4 regions of the Paenibacillus sp. GQ49 genome follow, and region 2 is predicted to be linked to each of the others. Evidence: riboswitches for the same ligand, from Rfam matches in the RefSeq annotation. Region 2 holds a riboswitch; each other region holds the start of a gene.

Region 1 (5,127 bases), on a different contig from region 2:
AAAATATCAGCGACCAGGTGCCTGAATCGGGTTGCTTTGCGTGTGCCGTGAATAAGATTGGATAAACGATAGGGTGGGATGCCATGCTGTTCACAAAAGGTCTTCTGGTCCACTTGAAGTTCGGTTAGCCGTCGTTTGATGGCCCATCCGAACGGAGTAACTGGTTTTTTCTTGTTCAAAAGGGTTCACCCCTGGTTAGAATGTAGTATTCAGCCGCCCTTTCTTCATGTAGAATATATAGAAATGCGAGCTGTATGTTTCATTATATACGTAAATTCGTCATCTAACAATTAAAAAAGACGGAAAAAAGTGTATTTTGTGATGATAAATGGCGTAAATACGTAAATAAAACAAATAAAATGACAAAAAACACGTCGGCAAGGAGGTTGCCGCGTGTTTTTTAGTTTGTTTGAATGAAGGGGAGCAGGTATGAGGAGGATGAGGATTAGGCCCTGTAGGCATGAAGTCCAGCTCCAAGCATATGGAAACTGGGGAAAAACGATTTCATGGACATCGAGGTTGGCTGTGCCAGTCCATCCGCAGCCGAGGCGCTGACGGTCTTCCATTCATTCTCCAGATCTGTGGCCAGGCGGACCATCAGATCCTTGGTTGTATCATTGTTCAGGGGAATGACTTTGGAGGCTTTGGTTATGCAGGCATTCATGGCTGAATGCAGGTAACCAAGGACCGCCTCCTCGACCGGGATGTCGAGGTGGTGGTTAATCCAGGCGTGAACAGTGGAGAGGCAGCCAACCGAATCGTATTTGGCAAAGATCTGTTCAAGCTGGCTGAATTCAATCCAGGGGTGCAGAGCGCGTGCAAGTCTGATCAATCGTTTACCCATGGCGGCAGCTTGTTCTCTGAGATCTCCAGGGGTTCGCTGAACATGGACGAGCTTGTCGATCAGAGCTATCCGCCATGTATCCTTGTGATCTGCTGCGGTATAGATACCTTTGATGGCCATACCTTCAAGACGAACGATGCTGGGATGCAACTGACAACGCATGAATGATTCGAGATCTTCTGCATTACGAATGGTACCCTCCCTAATATGGATATCCATGCCGAAGGAATGGGTGAACCCTCCGACCTGAATAGAGGAATCAAGCAGTTTGACATAATCGAGCAGCTTATTCCCACGGTTCACAATCATTCGCCTCCTGTGTTCGTTAAATGTCACTTAAAGTGACATTTATATTCCTTTTTGTTTGCTTTATGTTTAAAAATCCGAATTATATGATAGTTATCATCCCATAAATGTCCGCTTTTTGTCAATAGTATCAGTGAAATTTAATGAATAGAATCTAAATCTAAATTATTGTGTTATTTTAAATAACGTGTAATGTCATATGTATGAATAGGTGAAGGAAGGACTATATATAAATGAATAAGATCAGCTCAAGCCGGAAAAGAGGGGATCAAATCTAATCATATGCATTTCATGGGTAAAGATGACGAGATTATGCGATTTTTGATGAAAATGCCTAGCTGAAAAAGTAGTATTAAAAAATACTTTACTTTTAGTTCTGAACCCGGTATAATCAATTCTGTTGCCGATTATTTACGACATGCGGTCGTGGTGGAATGGCAGACACGCTATCTTGAGGGGGTAGTGGGCGTATGCCCGTGGAGGTTCGAGTCCTCTCGACCGCATCATATGAACGATTAAAAAGAAGCTTTCCATTAATGGAAAGCTTCTTTTTTTGTCTTTTTGAAATGACATTAAAGTTGAGAAAAAAGGCCATCCATTACCGGGGCAATGGTGCTCTACCTTCCGGCTACGGGTGGCCAATGTATTATTTTTGCAGCAAGTTCTTGATATCTTCTTCAATCTTGTCCGGTGTTGTTTTGGGAGCATAACGTTTCAGTACCTGTCCGTTCTGATCCACAAGGAATTTGGTGAAATTCCATTTGATTGCTTTGGAGCCGAGCAGGCCAGGAGCTTCTGTACTAAGGTGTTGGAAAAGAGGGTGAGCGCTTGAGCCGTTCACATCAATTTTCTCAAACATAGGGAAGCTTACGCCATAATTCATCTGACAGAACTCGGCAATATCGTCGGAAGATCCTTTTTCCTGTGCAAACTGGTTGCTTGGGAAACCAAGAACTTCAAATGGAGCATCTTGAAACTTGTCTTGCAGTTCTTGCAGTCCTTTGAATTGAGGGGTAAGGCCGCATGAGCTTGCCGTATTCACGATCAGTAACACTTTGTCACGGTAGTCGGACATTTCAACTTCTTGACCGCGAAGGGTATTCACTTTGTAATCGTAGACTGTCATCTAAATCGCCTCCATTTATTTACTCTTATATCTTCTATTATATTGGTTACAATTAAATAATGCAAAACTAATATGGTGTTAAAAGAATCAAAACAGGCAAGTTGTGCTAAATACGTGAATGAATTGCGAGTTGATTTTCGTCAGAGTGAGAATTAGATAGATTTAAAGAGATGGATAGAGTATGACCTTATTGTAAGCGCTATTATATGTGAGTATTGCCGAAAATCTGTCGATTCGGTGATCTGTGCGGACTTTACACCGTCATGGCGCGGGTGTATGATTCATAACGTGATTTCAATTTAAACTAAATTGTACCTGAAAAACGAAACAAACGATAATATCGCTCGATCTTATCCTTAAGATATACGAACGATGTTTTAATCGCTGAGTTTTCATTCATTGATGAGTGGAAAACGGGGGAACCAACAGAATGCGCTGTCCAGGACAGTAGGCATTCATGGGGTGAATTTTCCGGTGACAGCCGGAAATAGGGCGACTCTCGCGCCCGAATCCGTCAGCTAACCTCGTAAGCGTTAAAGGGAGAGGCAACAAGCCGTACGCTGGTTCATGGCGTTTTCGCCATGGGTTCTTTAAGAAGCGTTCGGGAGGCCTTGGTCCCCCACGCTTCTTTTTTGTTGTCTTTTCACGCCAAGGGAGGAACAAATGATGGATACTGAGATGATCTTAGTGACTGCTCCAAATGAAGCAGGACGCAAATTTATTAAATTGCTGATGTACAAAAAAATGCCGTTTGCCGTTCTAACCAATAGTGCAGGGGAAGAGCGCAGACTCCGTAGAATCGGAGTAGAACATGTCATTCGCATGAATACGGCTGCAGCTCAAAAATGGTTTTTGCCGCAGGGCAGCGTAGGCAACGTGTTTATTTTCGAGAACAGCCTGAATCTGACCTGTCGTTATTTACAGATCTGCCGTTCATGGACATCGAAATCCCTGTGCGTCATTACGGAGCAGAGTCATCCAAAGGGCATTTATCGAGGAATGGGTGCAGACCGGATTGTGTATTCACTTAATGGAGAAGTCGGCTTTCTCCTGAATGGTTAGTGCGCTAGCTTGTTAGCTTGTGATTGCTCCGGTGTAAGGGGCCTGTTATAATTGAATATATCAATAAACGGAAATTTGAGGAGACTCATGCAGGATGGTGAGTCTTCTTTTTTATGGTTTTAAAGGTAGTTCAAAAAGTCCGCTTTTGATTACGAAGGATGCCTGGCGGCATCATCAGCATCGAATATGAAATTCAGCCGAAATGTCCGTTGCTCACGTAGTTTTCCCTACGCTCCGCTACTCCATTTCTAGCTTCATTCCATCTTCTCGGTACTGAAAACCAGACTTTTTGAACACGATTAGGATCAGGAATCACCTGTGGCTTACAAGGAGGAATTGGCGTGCCGGATGTAGGTGGATTAAAGTGGTTGTTTTTTGATGTTGGAGATACGCTGGTGGATGAATGGGAGCCGGTTGATGATATTATCGGACAATTCGTCCGCGAAGCCTGTGCATTGGGGTATCTGGTGAAGATTGAGGCGGTAAGAGAACTGTTCGCGAACTGTTATCAGAATTATGAGCAATGGCCTATGAGAGTGGCTATTCGCACATTCATTGGAGATGAGAAGCACCAGAAACAGATTCAGGACAAGCTGAAATTTCAAAAAGATCTTGAACGTCCTTTTCCTTCAGCGGATTCCGTTCTTCAGCAGTTGTCACGGCATTATCGCATTGGCATTATTGCCAATCAGAGTCCTGGAACGGAAGAGAGACTGGAAAGCTACGGGTTGCGGAAGTATGTTGATGTTCTGGCATGTTCGGCTGAAGAAGGAGTGTCCAAGCCAGACCCTGAGTTATACGCTGTGGCCTTGAAGCAGGCCGGTTGTGAACCGGGGGAAGCCGTCATGATCGGCGATCGGATCGATAACGACATTATACCTGCTCGTAAGCTGGGCATGCGTACGATTCGAATTATGCAGGGTTACGGAAGATTCCAGCCAGAACTATCGGATGACAAACGTGCGGATTGGACTGTTGATTCATTGGATCAGCTCCTGCCATTACTGATACCAAATCAGGATTAGATGGTTGTTTATTGGAGTTTGAGTTTTACTATAAAAGGAAACACCTTGCTGTATTGCAACAATAAAGGCTGATCAACTGGGGTATGCAATACCCGAGTTGATCAGCCTTTTTAGTATTTAGTCGATAAGAACGAGATTAGAATAACCGAATCGTCTGAATGATCAGATATACATTCAGCACAACGATAATCGCGGCAATGACCCATGAGATGATTTTGAGCCACAATTTGTTGGCGAATGCACCCATGCTTTTTTTATCACTCGTGAACATCACGAGAGGGATTACCGCAAAAGGTAATTGAAGAGACAGCACAACCTGACTCAAAATGAGCAGTTCTTCTGTGCCGTGTTCTCCTGCAATGGCTGTGACAATTACCGCAGGGATGATGGCAATCAGACGTGTGACCAGTCTGCGCAGCCAAGCCGGAATTCGAATGTTCAGGAAACCTTCCATAACAATCTGCCCGGCGAGTGTACCTGTAAGGGTAGAATTCTGACCTGATGCTAACAGCGCAACACCGAACAGGATACTTGCAACGGTTGTACCCAATAGAGGTGTCAGCAGATGGTAGGCATCTGCGATCTCGGCAACCTGTGTCATGCCTGCCCTGTGAAATACAGCAGCAGATACAATCAGGATGGCCGCATTGATGAACAGGGCTAGTGTCAGCGCGATTGTAGAATCCATGGTCGAGTACCGAATAGCTTCTTTTTTACCCTGTGGTGTCTGTTCGATCTGACGGGTCTGCACAATGGAAGAATGC
Region 2 (5,127 bases):
TCAGAGCGTAACAACGTTTGTTGCCAACGTTACTGGCGGAAACAGCGGCGGGAATACAGGCAGTGGTACTACGTATGAAGCCGAGACCGGAACGTCACTTACGGAAGCTGCCATTGAAACAATCTACCCCGGTTACACTGGCTCCGGGTATGTTAACTTCAATGCGATGACTGGTTCAGCCATTCAATGGAACGGCATTAATAACACTATAACAGGTACCAAAAACGTAAAGTTTCGTTATGCGCTGGAAAGCGGCACTCGGAACCTCGACATTTTTGTTAACGGAACCAAAGTCATTAGCAACGAGCCTTTTCCGGCTACGGGAAGCTGGTCCACTTGGGTTGAAAAAACAATACAGGTCCCCATGAACACGGGGACCAATACATTGAAAGTGGTTACCACCGGATCGGAAGGACCGAATATTGACAGCGTTAATGTTACCGCAGCACAATAAACGTTCCGTATGGCTGATGGAAGACCCTTTGCTGTACGTGCAGCTAAGCACTAACCTCATCGATACTCGAGTCTAAAGTTAGTGTTATATCAAAAAATGCAAAAAAAAGACTCCTTGAGCGTTAGCTTATGGAGTCTTTTTTTAGATGCGGTCGAGAGGACTCGAACCTCCACGGGGGGTTAGCCCACACGGACCTGAACCGTGCGCGTCTGCCAATTCCGCCACGACCGCATATTGTATCTCCGAGATCAATATCGGCGACAAGAAATAATATATCATGCGGAATCTATCATGTCAACACTGAAAATAATAACAATAAAGCCCGAAACAGACGTCCATGTCGATTCGGGCTTTACCTTTAACTACAAATTACAGCTTGGAAGGCCAGTTGCCATACCATGCATAACCGCCTCTTCTTTCTTTATCAATATCACTTAATTTGTATTTAACTACCCCATCACGACCAATAAAGATTGGTTTATCCGTTCCGATCTCATAGAAGCGTGCCCAAATTGGTGCAGCTTTGGAATCAGCGATAATTTTACTGTCTCCATTAGCTCTTTCATACTTGTAACCCGTAATTTTCACTTTGTTAAACCAAGCCTCCGCTCCTTTAATGGATGCGGTAATTTTAGCGTTAGCAGGTCTGGTTTTCAGAAATTTAACAATCGTTACACTCTCTCCAGCTGTCAGCGATGGCACTTCGTAGATTCTTGCGCTCGCTGGTTTAAGAGAGCTGGAATCATGTTGTTGTCCCCATGCTGTCAGCTTACCACCTGAAACGACCTGTGTATTCAGAATCGCCTCCACACCTTTGGCAACTGAATTTTTACTGCGGTTAGCAAGTGTGCTGTCGATAAACGAGAAATCACCTTTGCGTGCTGCTACTTCATCCAGCATGATCATTACATTAATCATGGCATCATCATTGTAGGTAATGTGCTTGTGATATCCGGAGCTTTGGTAGACTTGTGGCCATCCGCCGTTTGAATACTGCATGTTGATCAAAAAGTTAATGCCTTTGATTGCAGCTGTGGAGTAACGCGGATCATTCGTCTTTTTAAATTCCTTCGCCAATCTTCTAATTTCTGAGTATGTAGCCTTGTTGTCAATCGTTGACTTCGCCCATTCTCCACTGGTTTGTTTATAATCTTTTCTCCAACCTCCATCTGGCAGCTGGTTCTTCAAAACATCGGAAATACTTGCTGTTGTACCTGATGCATCGGCAGCAGATACGGTTGCTACAGGGAGAACTGCCATTCCAACGGCTGAGAATACCATGGTAAATGCTAGAACAAAAGTAACTATTTTTTTTGCTTTCAAAGATAACACTCTCCTATGTTTGTTTTAATAAATCTTCTACTTCTACTTTACCTATGATACGTGTCCCTAAACCTCCTTTTTTTGTATTTATCGCATAATAAAATCAATTTTAATCCAATATGTGGATTGGATAATCAGATAATATGCAAAAAATCGATTTTTGTCAATATATGCAACTTAATGAATATAATATCTTAAATTCTACATAACGGAATAGTTCTTTTAACTCATGACAAACCTATTCATTTATCCAAAATCACCTTCAACGAATCAATAATGACGTTTTTGTCATGAATGATACCCAAACTTGATGCCCTCTTTCATATAAAAACCGTAATTCCGATAACATTGGGGTACTACGAAGGGTTTTAAATGGGTTTGACAATTACGCATTTATGCAATATAGTTTCAAATAGTTACAAAAACTTAATTATTCATTGCCGAGTTTCATGTTTGAAAACGGGGGAACCATTTTGGGTGAATTATTCTTATACATAGGAAATATAGGGAACCTTCTACCGAACCCTTAGCTAACTCCGTAGGCATCGAAGGGAGAACATTGATTTTGAAAAAACTGATTATCTCCATTTTTGGAGCAGCTGTATTATTTACATCCGGGGCAACAAGCACAGAGGCAAGCAGTATCAACTCCGTAGTGAACAACATGACAGGTATTCCTTACAAATGGGGTGGCACAACTGTAGCCGGCTTCGACTGTTCTGGTTTTATGAGATATCTTTTCAACAAATACAGCATTGAACTGCCACGTACTTCTCAGCAGCAAGCCAAAGCAGGTACTCCGGTATCCAAGAGCAATGTTCGGACAGGTGATCTGGTGTTCTTTAATACAACAGGCAAAGGCATTTCACATACAGGTGTATATATCGGCGGCGGACAATTCGCTCATGCCTCCAGCAGTAAAGGTGTAAGCATCACGAAGTTATCGAATCCATACTTCAATGACCGCTATGTAACAGCACGTCGGGTAACTGGACAGTTTATGTATAATAAAATGTTGGGTAAAATGTAATTCACATGCAAAAAGGCATCGGTTATTAACCGGATGCCTTTTTTGTGCTTATAAATGTATGTTGCATTGCTTACTAATGAAGCGCCTTCTGCACTCGCATCGCACCCTGAGACAGGGCATGTCCTCCTCCAACAGCTCCGGCCACGGCTACAGTCTCCATAATCTCCTGATCTGTTGCTCCCTTGGCACGGGCTTCTTCTACATGGTAGAAGGTACATACCTCATTGTTTGCAAACAATCCAATCCCAAGGGCAATTAACTGTTTTGTCTTCGCATCAATCACGCCAGGTTGGAAACATTCTCCGGTAAACTCATGATACGACTTCACCACACCTGGCAGTACATCGCTTAATGCTCCAATCTGATCCTTGTAGGCATGAACTTTATCATTCATCAATGTCATGGCTTGTAGCACACCCTCTCGGCTATAGTTACAGATCTTCCTCACTGTACCTATCTTCTCTCCCGAGTGAGCCAATTATGCCAAGAAATCATGGTAATTCCAAACATTTAACGCTCATGGCTCTGCCATAATTATGAGCTGTTACTCACTAAGTGGACTCTGGCGCGGCTCGCTGAACAGCTGATATCTGTAACTGCGATCCAGCTTAACGACACGTCGATTCTGACGACGGATAAGCACCTGCTCGCCATCCCAGGCAACAACAATCCCGGTTACATCGTTAGATTCCAGCTCGTCCCGTACGACTCTTACTTTCTCACCTGACAGACGCAGAGCGTCCAGTTCTGTATCACTGATCATCTTCATGGCTCCTATATTCCAAATTTATTTACAAAAAGAGACCTAAATGAAATGTCATTTAGGTCTCACGTGACTGTATTGGACTGTCATGTCATTCGAAATTATGTCCCGACTGAAAGTTACCGCTGCGCGTGCTCTTTGCTGTCGTTCTTCTCGAACCAAAAATCAAGCACTTTGGCGGACATCACACGTTCTTCAAGGTACTCCACTTGATGCGGTGTAAATTGTTCTTTCCAAGAGAAGGACAACTCCTCGCACAAGCCTACAATCGTCAGTAATTCTGACCAGGCAACATAGCGTTTGTACCAGAAAAATTGAGGATGTTCAATCATATAGGGATAAAGGTCATCGAATTCCGTATGTTTACAATCCAGGGCACGTTCAAAATGAACTTTCGATTCCGCCAGCTTATCATTAAAAAATTGTTCTGTTGCCGGTTGGTTCCCCATGGTGTTGCCTCCTCTCCCTAACATAACCCCATTATAAATGAAATCGGCGGTCATGCAAAGGCATAGTTCAAAAAATAGGCCCTATTCCTTTAAAATGTCACATTTCGTTATCGTCAAATTGTACCGTACCATCATTCAGGGAACGAATGCGTACCAAGGCTTCCACCGGAATACCCTGTTCACGAATCGTGCGTGCCCCTGCCTGAAAACTTTTCTCGACCACAACGCCGAATCCGACGAGTTCCGCACCGGAACGCTCGATAATTTTGATGACGCCACGAGCGGCATCTCCATTGGCAATGATATCATCAATGAACAAAATACGGTCATTCTCATGAATGAACTCGCGGGATACCATAATGTCAGTTACAATTCCTTTGGTAAAGGACGGTACACGTTCACAGTAAGCATCAGGATCAGCCAGAAGTGTTTTTTTGCGACGGGCGAATACAAGGGGCACCCCAAGTTCATAGGCTGCGGCAAACGCAACCGGAATCCCTGAGGATTCTACCGTGATTACTCGAGTTACTCCACTTTCACGAAAACGGGCAGCAAACTCACGTCCCATCTCCATCGTTAATGCAGGATCAATCTGGTGGTTCAACAGACCATCCAGCTTTAATACTTGATCCGAGATAACCACACCTTCTTGTAATATTCGTTGTTTCAATAATTCCATGATTTGACCTCCCAAGCCTATCCTATGAGGTAAAAGTATCATATATCTATCCATAAGTTCAAGCGAAATTGCCTGCGTGCTGTCCTTGGGATGCATTTCAAGCCTAAGCTCATTATCGATTGTCATGACTTTCGTGGGTCAAGCATACCTTGTACCATGGTACCCGCATGTCCAAACTATACAGGGGCCTGAGAGGGGAAACACATGAAACAGGCATTTCGGGTGCTGCAGATCGCATTTACATACATCGGAACGGTTGTCGGAGCCGGCTTCGCTACAGGGCAGGAAATTTTGCAGTTTTTTACCCAGTATGGCAAATGGGCCACCATCACCATAGGCTTATCAACCATGCTCTTTGTCTGGTTAGGTACCAAAATGATGCTGATCGCTCACGATACCGGGTCCCGTTCTTATGAGGATCTGAACAAA
Region 3 (5,127 bases), on a different contig from region 2:
AGATCAATGGAGCCTGCACCGAAGCCTTTATGCTTGCTTTTTGCACTAACGATATTCAAGGCAATCTGTTTTTTGCCGTTTTGCTCGTTTTGGTCCATGTTTATAGCCTCCAAGGGTTGATACAAATATTTTAACTAATAATTGCCCCATTGCAAACATATACATGCTGTAGATGCTTGTCAACGGGAGGTATTTAACGATGATTCCACGACGCGCCAAGAGCTGGCTCACTGCATCCCTGGCCCTGTGTGTACTTGCCGGAGGGATATGGATCACTCTGGGTTATAATCGCTCAACTCATTCCGAATTGCCAGTACTCGCCCCCGAATCGGGCAAGCCCAAGGCAATAGCTCCAACTCCAGCACCTCCAGAAAGTGTACAGACCCCTACAGCCGAAGTGTACAGCAACCGTGTTGTGGAATATCACATGGATGTGAAGCTGGTCGAAGGAAACGTATTGGAAGGGACTCAGACGATTACCTGGACACATCCAGGCAAAAAAACCGTCAGCGAGCTTTACTTTCATATGTATCCCAACGCCTTCTCTTCTGCTGACACCACCTTTATGAGGGAATCCGGCGGAAAGCTTCGGGGTGATGTCATGCCTACCAATGGTTACGGCTCCATGAACATTACCGAAATGAAAACGGAGGACGGGCTCTCTCTCCTGCACCGGATGCAGTATGTGCAACCAGATGACGGAAATATCAAGGACACCACCCTCATTAAAGTACGCCTGCCCAAACCCGTCAAAGGTGGGGAAAGCATCACGCTCCACACCCGATTTGAAGTGAATCTGCCAAAGATTTTTGCCCGGATGGGAACTGCTGATCATTTTGTCATGGCAGGTCAATGGTTTCCCAAATTAAGTGCCTATGAACCTGTAGGCAGGCGTGGACGAACAACGGAAGGCTGGAATCTGCACCAGTACCATGGCAATTCAGAGTTCTACGCCGACTTCGGTATATATAGTGTGCGTATTCGAGTGCCTGAAACATACAAAGTGGCTGCTACCGGATTTCCAACGCAGCAAGCCGTGGTGAAAAACGGAGAAAAGGTCTATCAATTCTATGCCGATGATGTGCATGACTTCGCCTGGGCAGCCTCACCCGATTTTGTGTACGCCGAGGAACCATTCTCTGCACCCAATGTGCCTGGTGTACGAATCAAGTTATATCTGGACCCAGCTCATCAGGATCTGAAAGAACGTTATTTCCATGCTGCGAAGGCCGCTCTAGCCAATTATAGCAAATGGTTTGGCCCGTATCCTTACGCTACCTTATCCATCGTAGTTCCACCCAAAGCGGGGAACGGTGCTGGAGGTATGGAATACCCTACGCTAGTTACGGCCTTTGGAGCCGATGACACTACGCCAGGTTATGACCTGGAACGTACCGTAATCCACGAGATCGGACACCAGTACTTCTACGGCATGGTTGCCAGCAACGAATTCGAGGAGGCCTGGCTGGATGAGGGGTTCACCTCTTATGCAGAAGACAAACTGATGGAGCAGGAATACGGATTGATTCCGAATCTGCCGGTACAATCGGGACTAATTACGTCTCCTTCATCCTTAACACAAGAATCCTGGAAGTTTGATTCACAGAATGAGTATGCAGCCAATGTCTATACACGTGGCAAGCTTGTATTGCTTGGTATTGAACATCAAGTCGGTACCAAAAAGATGGAACGCATTCTCTCTACCTATGTGAAGAAGTACCGCTTCAAACATCCCACTTCGGCTGATTTCCAGAACGTTGTGGAACAAGTGACTCGCACTTCCTGGTCTGATTATTTTGATCAATACGTCTATGGTAACGGGATGGCTGACTTTGCTGTAGAGAAGATTCGTGTTACGCCCGTACAGAAAGACGGTCAAACATTGTACGAGTCATCCGTGACGATAGCGAAAAAAGGCAGTGACTACAGCGCCGTTCCTGTTCGCATTGCTTTTGAAGACGGGCATATCCTCACCAAGCAATGGAATGGCAAAGAAGATCGCATCACCTATAAATTAACTCACACATCCCCCGTATCCTGGGCCATGACCGATCCCCTGTACACGATCGTGCTGGAGAACCGCCATATGAACAATTTCCTGAAATCCGGACTGGATGAGCGGGCGAAATCCCGCTGGAGCATGAGTGTAACCAAACTAATAGAAGCCATATTCGGAGGTCTGTCATGGTGAGGTGGAAACGGTGAAAGCGAAAATACGTGAAGGCTGGTTTCTCGTCCGTCAGCATATGTTCATTGCCGCACTCTTATTTCTCTATCAACTCATTTGGGGATATTTCTTCTATCGAATGGTACAATCGGCGGTCATCCCCCTACTCCTGCGTTATCCGGATTCTGATGCCGGGGAACTGAGTACACTTTTGTTCAAAATGGAAAGTCAACTCAACCTGTCTACCCATCCGGAGGTTCATCGTTATCTATGGATTCTGGGGGGCATGCTGCTGGTTCGCATGTTGATCAGCCCCCTCATTCAGGCAGGACTGCTCTACTCACTTCAGCACTTTAACTCTACAGAAGAGCGCATCCCCTTCGTCCGCGGAATCAAAAATCTGTGGAAACCGATGCTGCTGCTCCACACCATACGTACTTTATTGATACTTCTGCCCGCCTACTGGCTCATACCGAAGCTCTACTCGATTCTCATGGACGGATTTCATTCCCTTCAATTACTTTTGCCTGGTATCCCTTATGTTGCTGCCTGGATTGTATATGGTTGGATCATCCACCACGCCATACTCTACATGCAGTTCGGTGTTTCGGCACCAGAAGGAGAAGGCGGGGCTCACGGTACCCTCAAAGCACTCTGGATTGCACTGCGTCATCTCATCGCTGTAATCGGCATTGCACTCCTGCTGGGGGGAGTACACCTGCTCGTCTTTGGGGCATTCACTTCAGCCTCATGGTTATTAACGGGACTTACCGGACTTATACTACAACAGACGTATCCACTTGCCAGATGTCTATTGAGTCTGTGGAAAATATGCAGCCATTTCCGATTATGGCAGTCCAAAATATCCAAAGGTGAGAGCAGATAGTTTAAAAATTGTTACCATCACATGTTAAACTCATGCCCTAATATGTACTTAATAAATAGGCAAACCTCAACCTTTCCCCGTCAAAGGTCGAGGTTTTTTTGCTAAATTTGTTGTTAAACGTTGCCAAAGCCGTACTCCTCTGTTACAATAATCGCAGTGAGTTTTTAGTAACAACTTTGTAATCTTTACATTCATATTTGTAACTACTTAAAATTAAATCGTCATTTCTTGATTTCGCAGGTGCATAACTAGCATAGCCAAATTCCTGGCACCTGGGAAGCGGGGGAACCAGTTATGGGTGAATTGATCTTGCTACAGAGGGATCATAGGGGACCTTCAACCGAATCCTTAAGCTAACCTCGCAGGCATTGGAAGGGGAATATCTCTTGTTCAAGAAGAAATTAACCGCAGCTGTACTTAGCATCACATTCGCTTTATCACTTGGTGCAGGTAGCGCATTCGCAGATTCAAAGATGGACACAGTAATTGATTCAGCAATGGGAACTACATACAAAAGTGGAGGAACAACGCTTAACGGCTTTGACTGCTCCGGATTTACACGGTATGTATTCGACAAGTTGGGTATTGATTTGGCACGCCAATCCAGTTCCCAATTCGACATGGGCGATTCCGTATCCCGCATGGAAATGAGAGCTGGCGATCTGGTGTTCTTTAATACAACAGGTAAAGGCGTATCTCATGTAGGAATCTTTGTAGGAGATGGAAAGTTTGCACACTCCTCTTCTTCCAAAGGCGTTACGATCAGTGCATTGAGTGAAAACTATTGGGCCAATCGTTATGTTGGCGCAAAACGGATTATGAGCACGGACGCATATGAATCACTGGCCCTTGACTAGGGACAAGCTGAGCAACATGATGCTGTAACCATTAACCATACTGGAACGAAGCAAGAAGCATAACAGAACCGCCCGGTACATTCTCCGCAGGAATGTATCCGGCGGTTTTTTTGTGCTTCAATCCTTATTCATGTTGCAAGTTACTCGGGGCATATCCTGCGACATCAACAGGTTCATTTTGCGTTCGTTCGTCCGTGCCCTTATGATGTTTTTACCCATCCCGTTATAATATAAACGGAATTACCGGAACTTTTGTTTCATTTTTTTTCTTGGGAAGGAAGACTTGCTAAATGAACATCTCTTTTGTAGAGTGGACAAAGAGTTCTGTTTCAAGGAAAGGAGCATGCAGGTGTATGAAGGAAACCCCTGTGACGTTTCACGTTGTACCCATGCGAGAAGAACATGCGGAGCTTATCTGCAGTTGGCAGTATGACCCGCCTTACAATATCTACAGCTGGCTCCCCTGGGAGCAGATGAAAGCTCTGGAAGTCGAATTCGGAGATGCACAGCTGCGGCAGGAGCAATATGCGATCGTCCTGGATCAGAACGATCGTATATGTGGGTTTGCTCAATACTTCCCACTTCAAGGGGTAACCCGGATTGGCCTTGGCATGCATCCAGAGCTGTGTGGTCAGGGTCAAGGGACAGCTTTTGTCACTGCCATTGTACAGGAAGCCATTCGCCGAAATCCCACGAATGAGATTGATCTGGAAGTACTCACTTGGAATGCTCGTGCCATTCAAGTCTATCTGAAGAGTGGATTTGTCACCCAGGATACATACGAACGACAGACCCCAAGCGGCTTGAAGCCCTTTCACTGTATGGTTTATGAAGGGCCTCGCGGTTAGAAACCATTGCAAAACAACCAAATTCGCCCCTTGTTATGTGATTAGTTCAAAAAATTCCCACAAAATGCTATGATGTCAGTACAGGTTCCGTTATAATGATATGGATAGTTTCAGGTTAGATGATCTTTCATTCTGGAGGGGACATAAGGGATGCACAAATGGATCATGAGCGGAGTATTTTTTGCAGCATGCGCTTTAGCTATTGTTTTAATGTTTACGCTTCCAGGGAAAGAAGAAGTGGCTGAAGAAGCCAAACCAACCATGCCGGAAGTAACATTGGATGCTGGACAAGCTGAAGCACTGGTCAAAGCCAATTGTATCTCCTGTCACGGGGATCAGCTTCAAGGTGGCGTAGGACCTGCTCTGGCC
Region 4 (5,127 bases), on a different contig from region 2:
AGCCATGCGTTCAGCCACTTCTTTTTGGATCATGACAACAATGCTGTCTACCGGCAGTTTCTCTTCCAGAAGTTTCATCATGATTGGAGTCGTTACATAATAAGGCAGGTTAGCCACAACACTGACTTTGTCCACGGATGCAAAATCCGTATTAAACAACTCAGCCAGATCAAGCTTTAACACATCGCCATGATGAACACGTACATTTGAATAAGGCTGCATCACTTCTCCCAGGATTGGGATCAAGCGCTGGTCAATCTCTACGGCTGTGACGGGACCGGCTACCCGAGCCAGTCGCTCCGTGAGGGCTCCAATACCAGGCCCGATCTCCAGTGCGCCCTTGGACTCGTCCAGATCGGCCGCATTAACGATTTTGTTCAGTATATTTTGATCGATCAGAAAGTTCTGACCCAGACTTTTCTTGAATGAGAATCCGTGTCTTTGAATAATCTCTTTCGTACGCTTTGGCGTTGCAATTTCAATCGTCTCTTCCATGTTCTTCATATGCTCACAATCCTTCACGTTCAATTTGCGCTAATGCTGTAGAGAACTCTTCCCTTGTAATCTGAAATACACTGAGACGTTTGTGGAACTGCTTCCCGTTACAATAACCGATGCCCAGCAGATTGCCCATCTCCATGCGACGTGCAGCAGCCTGCGGATGCACAATAAGTCCTGCCGCGATCAGGTCCTCCCAATCAATCAGGCTCGGAGCACCTTCGTATGAAGTATGTACACGCGCCAGAGCATGACGGATCGCCTCTGGTGAGGCATTCTCCACCCCAATGTCCCCTTTGCGCGTTGCATCGGCTTCCGGAATGAAGGCATGTTTGCAGCCTGGCACCTTGTTCGCAATAATTTTACGAATGCGTTCGCCAGCATGATCCGGATCGGTCAGTACAATGACTCCCCGTCTCTCCTGAGCAAGCGCAATCCGCTTCAGAATGCGTTGGTTGATGGCTGATCCACCTGTTTCTATGGTATCGGCTTCAACGGCCCGACGGATAGCTACCGTATCGTCACGGCCTTCCACCACAATGACTTCTTTTATCATGTTCCATTTCTTCCTTTCTAACGCAAAAAGAAGAGGAATATCCTCTTCTCTGCCAAACGGCGGGGGAGACTGAATTCAGACTCCTCCGCCGCATATTCCGCATGAATCATTCATGCAACTATTTTATAGCATTCCCATTTCAAAGTAAAACGATTTTAGTTCGCTTCCGGCTTCACTGGACCGATCACGTAGACCGTCTTGCCTTTCTTACGTCCAAAATTCAGGGCATGCTTCACACTGTCATAATATACATCAATTTTGTTGCCTTTAATAGCACCGCCTGTATCTTCCGCACGACGGAATCCCAGACCTTCGATATATACCCACCAGCCAATTGGAATGACTTTGGGATCAACCGCAATGGTGCGTCCTTCTGTTACACGAGTACCAGAAGCCGTTTTAGTACCAATGCCAGGCTCTTCGGAAGAGTAGGCAGTCATGGATACATTTTTAAGTACTTTGGAGTATTTAAAAGAAGTCCCGGATACGGTAATTACTTTGCTGCCCGAGGCAGATGTTTTCTTCGAGTTCGTTGTTGTAGCCTTTTTGGTTGTTGACGTTTGAGCCGATACGGTCTGAATCTCAGGTTCCTTCACGACCGGTTTTGCTTTGGTGCCGACAGCGATCACTTTATCTACACGATTATTCGCGACAGATTTGCCGACCATTTTTTTGGAGACCAGTTCTCCATCCTGAAATACCTTTTCGATATGCTGCACAAGTTTGCCTTCTTTGCCGTTTACAACGACACGGTTATCCCCTTTGTACAAGCTAGGGTCAGCCGTTTTAATGACTTTGTAAGCAATCGGTTGCTCTACATTCACTGTACGCTTTGTTACGCGCACTACACGGATCTTCATATCCGCTTTGATCGCAGTTCCAAGCGCCGGATACACTTTATCATTACTTTCAACTTGAATACCTGATTTTTGAATTGCATCTTCTACCGATGAATCGGTTGTATACAGAGTCTTGGTGTCTCCGTCTGCCGTAATGTTAACTGGAACGGCCCGCTCAATAACGATTCGGTCTCCATCTGTAATCGCCCCGTTCATGGACATGGATACCTTATCGTGAGGGCTGACTGTGATCGACTGCTCCTCCAGCATTTCCTGAAGCATTCCTGTACGAGTCTCTACCACCTGAGCTTTGCCGTCAATAACCAGTGAAATTTGTTTCCCGGCCTGACCGTAAACGACTAACAAGATCATGATTGTAAGCGCAATTGAGAAAATCGCGATCAATGCCATTTGACGCATGTTCTCATGCTTCCACCGCAACGCGAAAGACTTACTGGATGATCGTGACTCATGGGTCTCTTCTGGTTGGAATGTGCCCACTTCTCCGTCCTCCTTCATAGCCTCGTCGTCTAAAGTAATGCATGATGTCTTTGACGTGACTATACCAAATTTTCTACAGAACACAGATTGGACCAACATAATCCGGTTCTGCACCATGAATCAATCTTCGCAACATGATGTCATCCTCCTGAATACCTACCGTATGATGACAATATTTCTTTTATTCAAAAACAAAAAAGCCAAAGAAAGAGTGTAAGAGGAACTCTTTCGTGGCTTCCGAATGATTTTGAATATCGGAAATTCATGCACGAGGTTGCCTCTCTTTTTCCGCTTGCGAGGTTAGCTGTCGGGTTCGGGCGAAAGAGAGCCGCCCTATCTTGGGTCACCCGCTCATGGCGGACGCCCTTGAATTCACCCCGAGACCCAAAGAAGAAATCAAATACGGCTTCGCAGTTCTCTTCGCTGCTTTTGGGTCAGCGAACGTTGCGCATCGGCCAAATACACCGATGTTTAAGCCCTATTGGTTCCCCCGCTCTCCGATAACGGAGACTCAGCGAGACTGATTCATGAAAGTAATGTTGTTTCATCGGAAAGTGTCCCTTTGTTCATCCCCCGAACATCTGTCCAATTTTCCGCACAACAATTCACTGAAAAGATGATATCCTGTTTTGATGCATGTTGTAAAGCGTTGATCAAGTACGTTTTTCTGAATATTTGGTTAAAATATTGTAATATTCTTGATTTATTTGGATCAAAGGGCAAATTACCTCCGCTTACCTGCCTTTTTCACCTCATTTGCTCGTTTTTTTAACGAATCCCAAATCGTTCCATGGCATTTTTGGTTGTTATTGCAGCAATTTCCTCCACCGAAATGCCTTTAATTTCCGCAGCTGCCTCTGCAACCAGACGTACATGCGCTGTCTCATTTCGCTTCCCACGATAAGGGTGAGGTGTCAAATATGGAGCATCTGTTTCAATGAAAAACCGGTCCATAGGAACCTTCTCCAGCACCTCTTTGGGCTGCTTTGCATTTTTGAATGTGATCGGTCCTCCGAAGGAGAGATGGAAGCCCATATCGAGACAACTTTTTGCTGTTTCCCAGCTGCCCGAGAACGAGTGCATCACACCACCAACTTCCCCCGCCTTCTCTTCACGCAAAATTCTTATGATATCCTCATGTGCATCCCGATTATGGATGACAATTGGCATGTTCACTTCACGCGCCAAAGCAATTTGTTGTCGTAATACGCGATGCTGTATTTCTTTCGGTGAAGTATCCCAGTGATAATCCAACCCAATCTCACCGATCGCAACCACTTTTTCATGCTTGCATAAAGATGCAATCCACTCCAAATCGCCCTCCTGCATTGTGATCGCATCTACGGGATGCCACCCTACAGCTGCATATATAAAGTCATATGTTTCGGCGAGTTTCATTGTGGTTGGAATCGTCTCCCGGTTAAAGCCAATGTTGATCATGCGACCAACTCCTGCATCCACAGCACGCTGAATCATGTCCTCGCGGTCCTCGTCGAATTGTGGTGCATCCAGATGTGTATGTGTGTCGAACAGCATCATGTCTGTATCTCCCTTCATGTCGAAATAACGACTATCTTCTTCTGAAAATTCAATTTGTAAAATTCAATAATTCAATGACTCATACATAAAACATTTTGGGTAATCTGTGTATTACATCATTACGTTTGTTTCTTCACAACTACAATATATAGAAGATATACGGATATTCTGATCTATATATTGTTGATTGTGCTCATTCTGCCTGCTTGCATTTACAAAATTATGTCGATCTACATATACTCCCCATTAAAGCAGATTACTGTATCATGAAAAATAGCTCTTTTAGAAAGTGTTTTGATATCGAAATTCTTCATTGGATTATACCCACACGATTACAAGAAATAGGGGCGTATATGTGACGGTAATTCGTGAATAATCGCATCCACCTTGTTTTGCGGGTAATACAAATGATGTTTCCCTCGGTGAAGCCCACTGATGGAACGGACAATGTCAGATACTTCTGACAACTCACGTAAATTGTCCTGTCGATCCAGAAGAAGAATCTGCTTATCTGTGGATTCATCCGGACGAAACACATCATACGGATTATCCGAAGGAAAATCAATTTCAAGATCATATTCGGGATCGAGACCTGCCTGTACAAAAGCTTCCCGAATCTCTTCCATCATTGTCAAGTCGACCTGTTCAAGCTCTACATACTTATATAACTTGCGATCCATAAAACGTTCGCATAACTCACTCAGAACAGTATCGTCCTCCTTGCGCCACTGCGTAAATGCCGTCTGAATTAATGCTTCATCCAACTGCAAATATTCATCTACGGATAATTCTCCTTCAAATAGTTGAGGGAGTGGATCAATCATGAAGCGAAATTGAAAACCATGCTGTAGGAGTGTTTTCGCTCGCTTGAATATTTGCCGCAATATAATTTCAGAACTACGAGTTACCGGATGGAAGTAAATCTGCCAATACATCTGATACCGAGACATTAGGTAATCCTCCACAGCATGCATGCCTGACTCCTTGACTACAATTCGCCCATGATAAGGACGCAGCATCCGAAGGATACGATCAAGGTCAATCGTGCCGTAATTTACACCTGTAAAATAGGCATCCCTGAGCAAATAATCCATTCGATCTGCATCAAGCGGACTGGTCACCAAGTTCACCACAATCGGCTTTTCATACGTTTTTTGAATGACAGACGCGACTTTCTCAGGAAAATCAGGAGCA

What was found. A riboswitch is a leader RNA that binds a small molecule or an ion and turns the genes downstream of it on or off. The one in region 2 is predicted to bind cyclic di-AMP.
Region 1: linked by a shared signal. The riboswitch ahead of AC6CIF_RS09910 (HAD family hydrolase) and the one ahead of AC6CIF_RS02215 (C40 family peptidase) in region 2 are both predicted to bind cyclic di-AMP.
Region 3: linked by a shared signal. The riboswitch ahead of AC6CIF_RS31350 (C40 family peptidase) and the one ahead of AC6CIF_RS02215 (C40 family peptidase) in region 2 are both predicted to bind cyclic di-AMP.
Region 4: linked by a shared signal. The riboswitch ahead of AC6CIF_RS29755 (resuscitation-promoting factor) and the one ahead of AC6CIF_RS02215 (C40 family peptidase) in region 2 are both predicted to bind cyclic di-AMP.

What each region holds. Positions count from the first base shown of each region.
Region 1 covers NZ_JCAXEL010000004.1:129,965-135,091, reverse strand. The annotation lists gene AC6CIF_RS09930 (hypothetical protein) at 1-179, opposite strand, end outside; gene AC6CIF_RS09925 (urease accessory protein UreF) at 446-1,147, opposite strand; tRNA gene AC6CIF_RS09920 (tRNA-Leu) at 1,571-1,653, shown strand; gene AC6CIF_RS09915 (glutathione peroxidase) at 1,797-2,276, opposite strand; cyclic di-AMP (ydaO/yuaA leader) riboswitch at 2,649-2,824, shown strand; gene AC6CIF_RS09910 (HAD family hydrolase) at 2,940-3,338, shown strand; gene AC6CIF_RS09905 (HAD family hydrolase) at 3,680-4,363, shown strand; gene AC6CIF_RS09900 (Nramp family divalent metal transporter) at 4,500-5,127, opposite strand, start outside.
Region 2 covers NZ_JCAXEL010000001.1:479,330-484,456, forward strand. The annotation lists gene xynC (glucuronoarabinoxylan endo-1,4-beta-xylanase XynC) at 1-454, shown strand, start outside; tRNA gene AC6CIF_RS02205 (tRNA-Leu) at 601-685, opposite strand; gene pelA (pectate lyase) at 824-1,777, opposite strand; cyclic di-AMP (ydaO/yuaA leader) riboswitch at 2,206-2,337, shown strand; gene AC6CIF_RS02215 (C40 family peptidase) at 2,343-2,807, shown strand; gene AC6CIF_RS02220 (carboxymuconolactone decarboxylase family protein) at 2,881-3,210, opposite strand; gene AC6CIF_RS02225 (hypothetical protein) at 3,352-3,570, opposite strand; gene AC6CIF_RS02230 (hypothetical protein) at 3,690-4,019, opposite strand; gene AC6CIF_RS02235 (xanthine phosphoribosyltransferase) at 4,117-4,698, opposite strand; gene AC6CIF_RS02240 (YkvI family membrane protein) at 4,903-5,127, shown strand, end outside.
Region 3 covers NZ_JCAXEL010000034.1:26,554-31,680, forward strand. The annotation lists gene AC6CIF_RS31335 (YwhD family protein) at 1-98, opposite strand, end outside; gene AC6CIF_RS31340 (M1 family metallopeptidase) at 200-2,191, shown strand; gene AC6CIF_RS31345 (hypothetical protein) at 2,202-3,053, shown strand; cyclic di-AMP (ydaO/yuaA leader) riboswitch at 3,299-3,436, shown strand; gene AC6CIF_RS31350 (C40 family peptidase) at 3,440-3,910, shown strand; gene AC6CIF_RS31355 (GNAT family N-acetyltransferase) at 4,264-4,758, shown strand; gene AC6CIF_RS31360 (c-type cytochrome) at 4,909-5,127, shown strand, end outside.
Region 4 covers NZ_JCAXEL010000029.1:13,517-18,643, reverse strand. The annotation lists gene rsmA (16S rRNA (adenine(1518)-N(6)/adenine(1519)-N(6))-dimethyltransferase RsmA) at 1-504, opposite strand, end outside; gene rnmV (ribonuclease M5) at 509-1,054, opposite strand; gene AC6CIF_RS29755 (resuscitation-promoting factor) at 1,210-2,394, opposite strand; cyclic di-AMP (ydaO/yuaA leader) riboswitch at 2,668-2,921, opposite strand; gene AC6CIF_RS29750 (TatD family hydrolase) at 3,163-3,933, opposite strand; gene AC6CIF_RS29745 (HD domain-containing protein) at 4,266-5,127, opposite strand, start outside.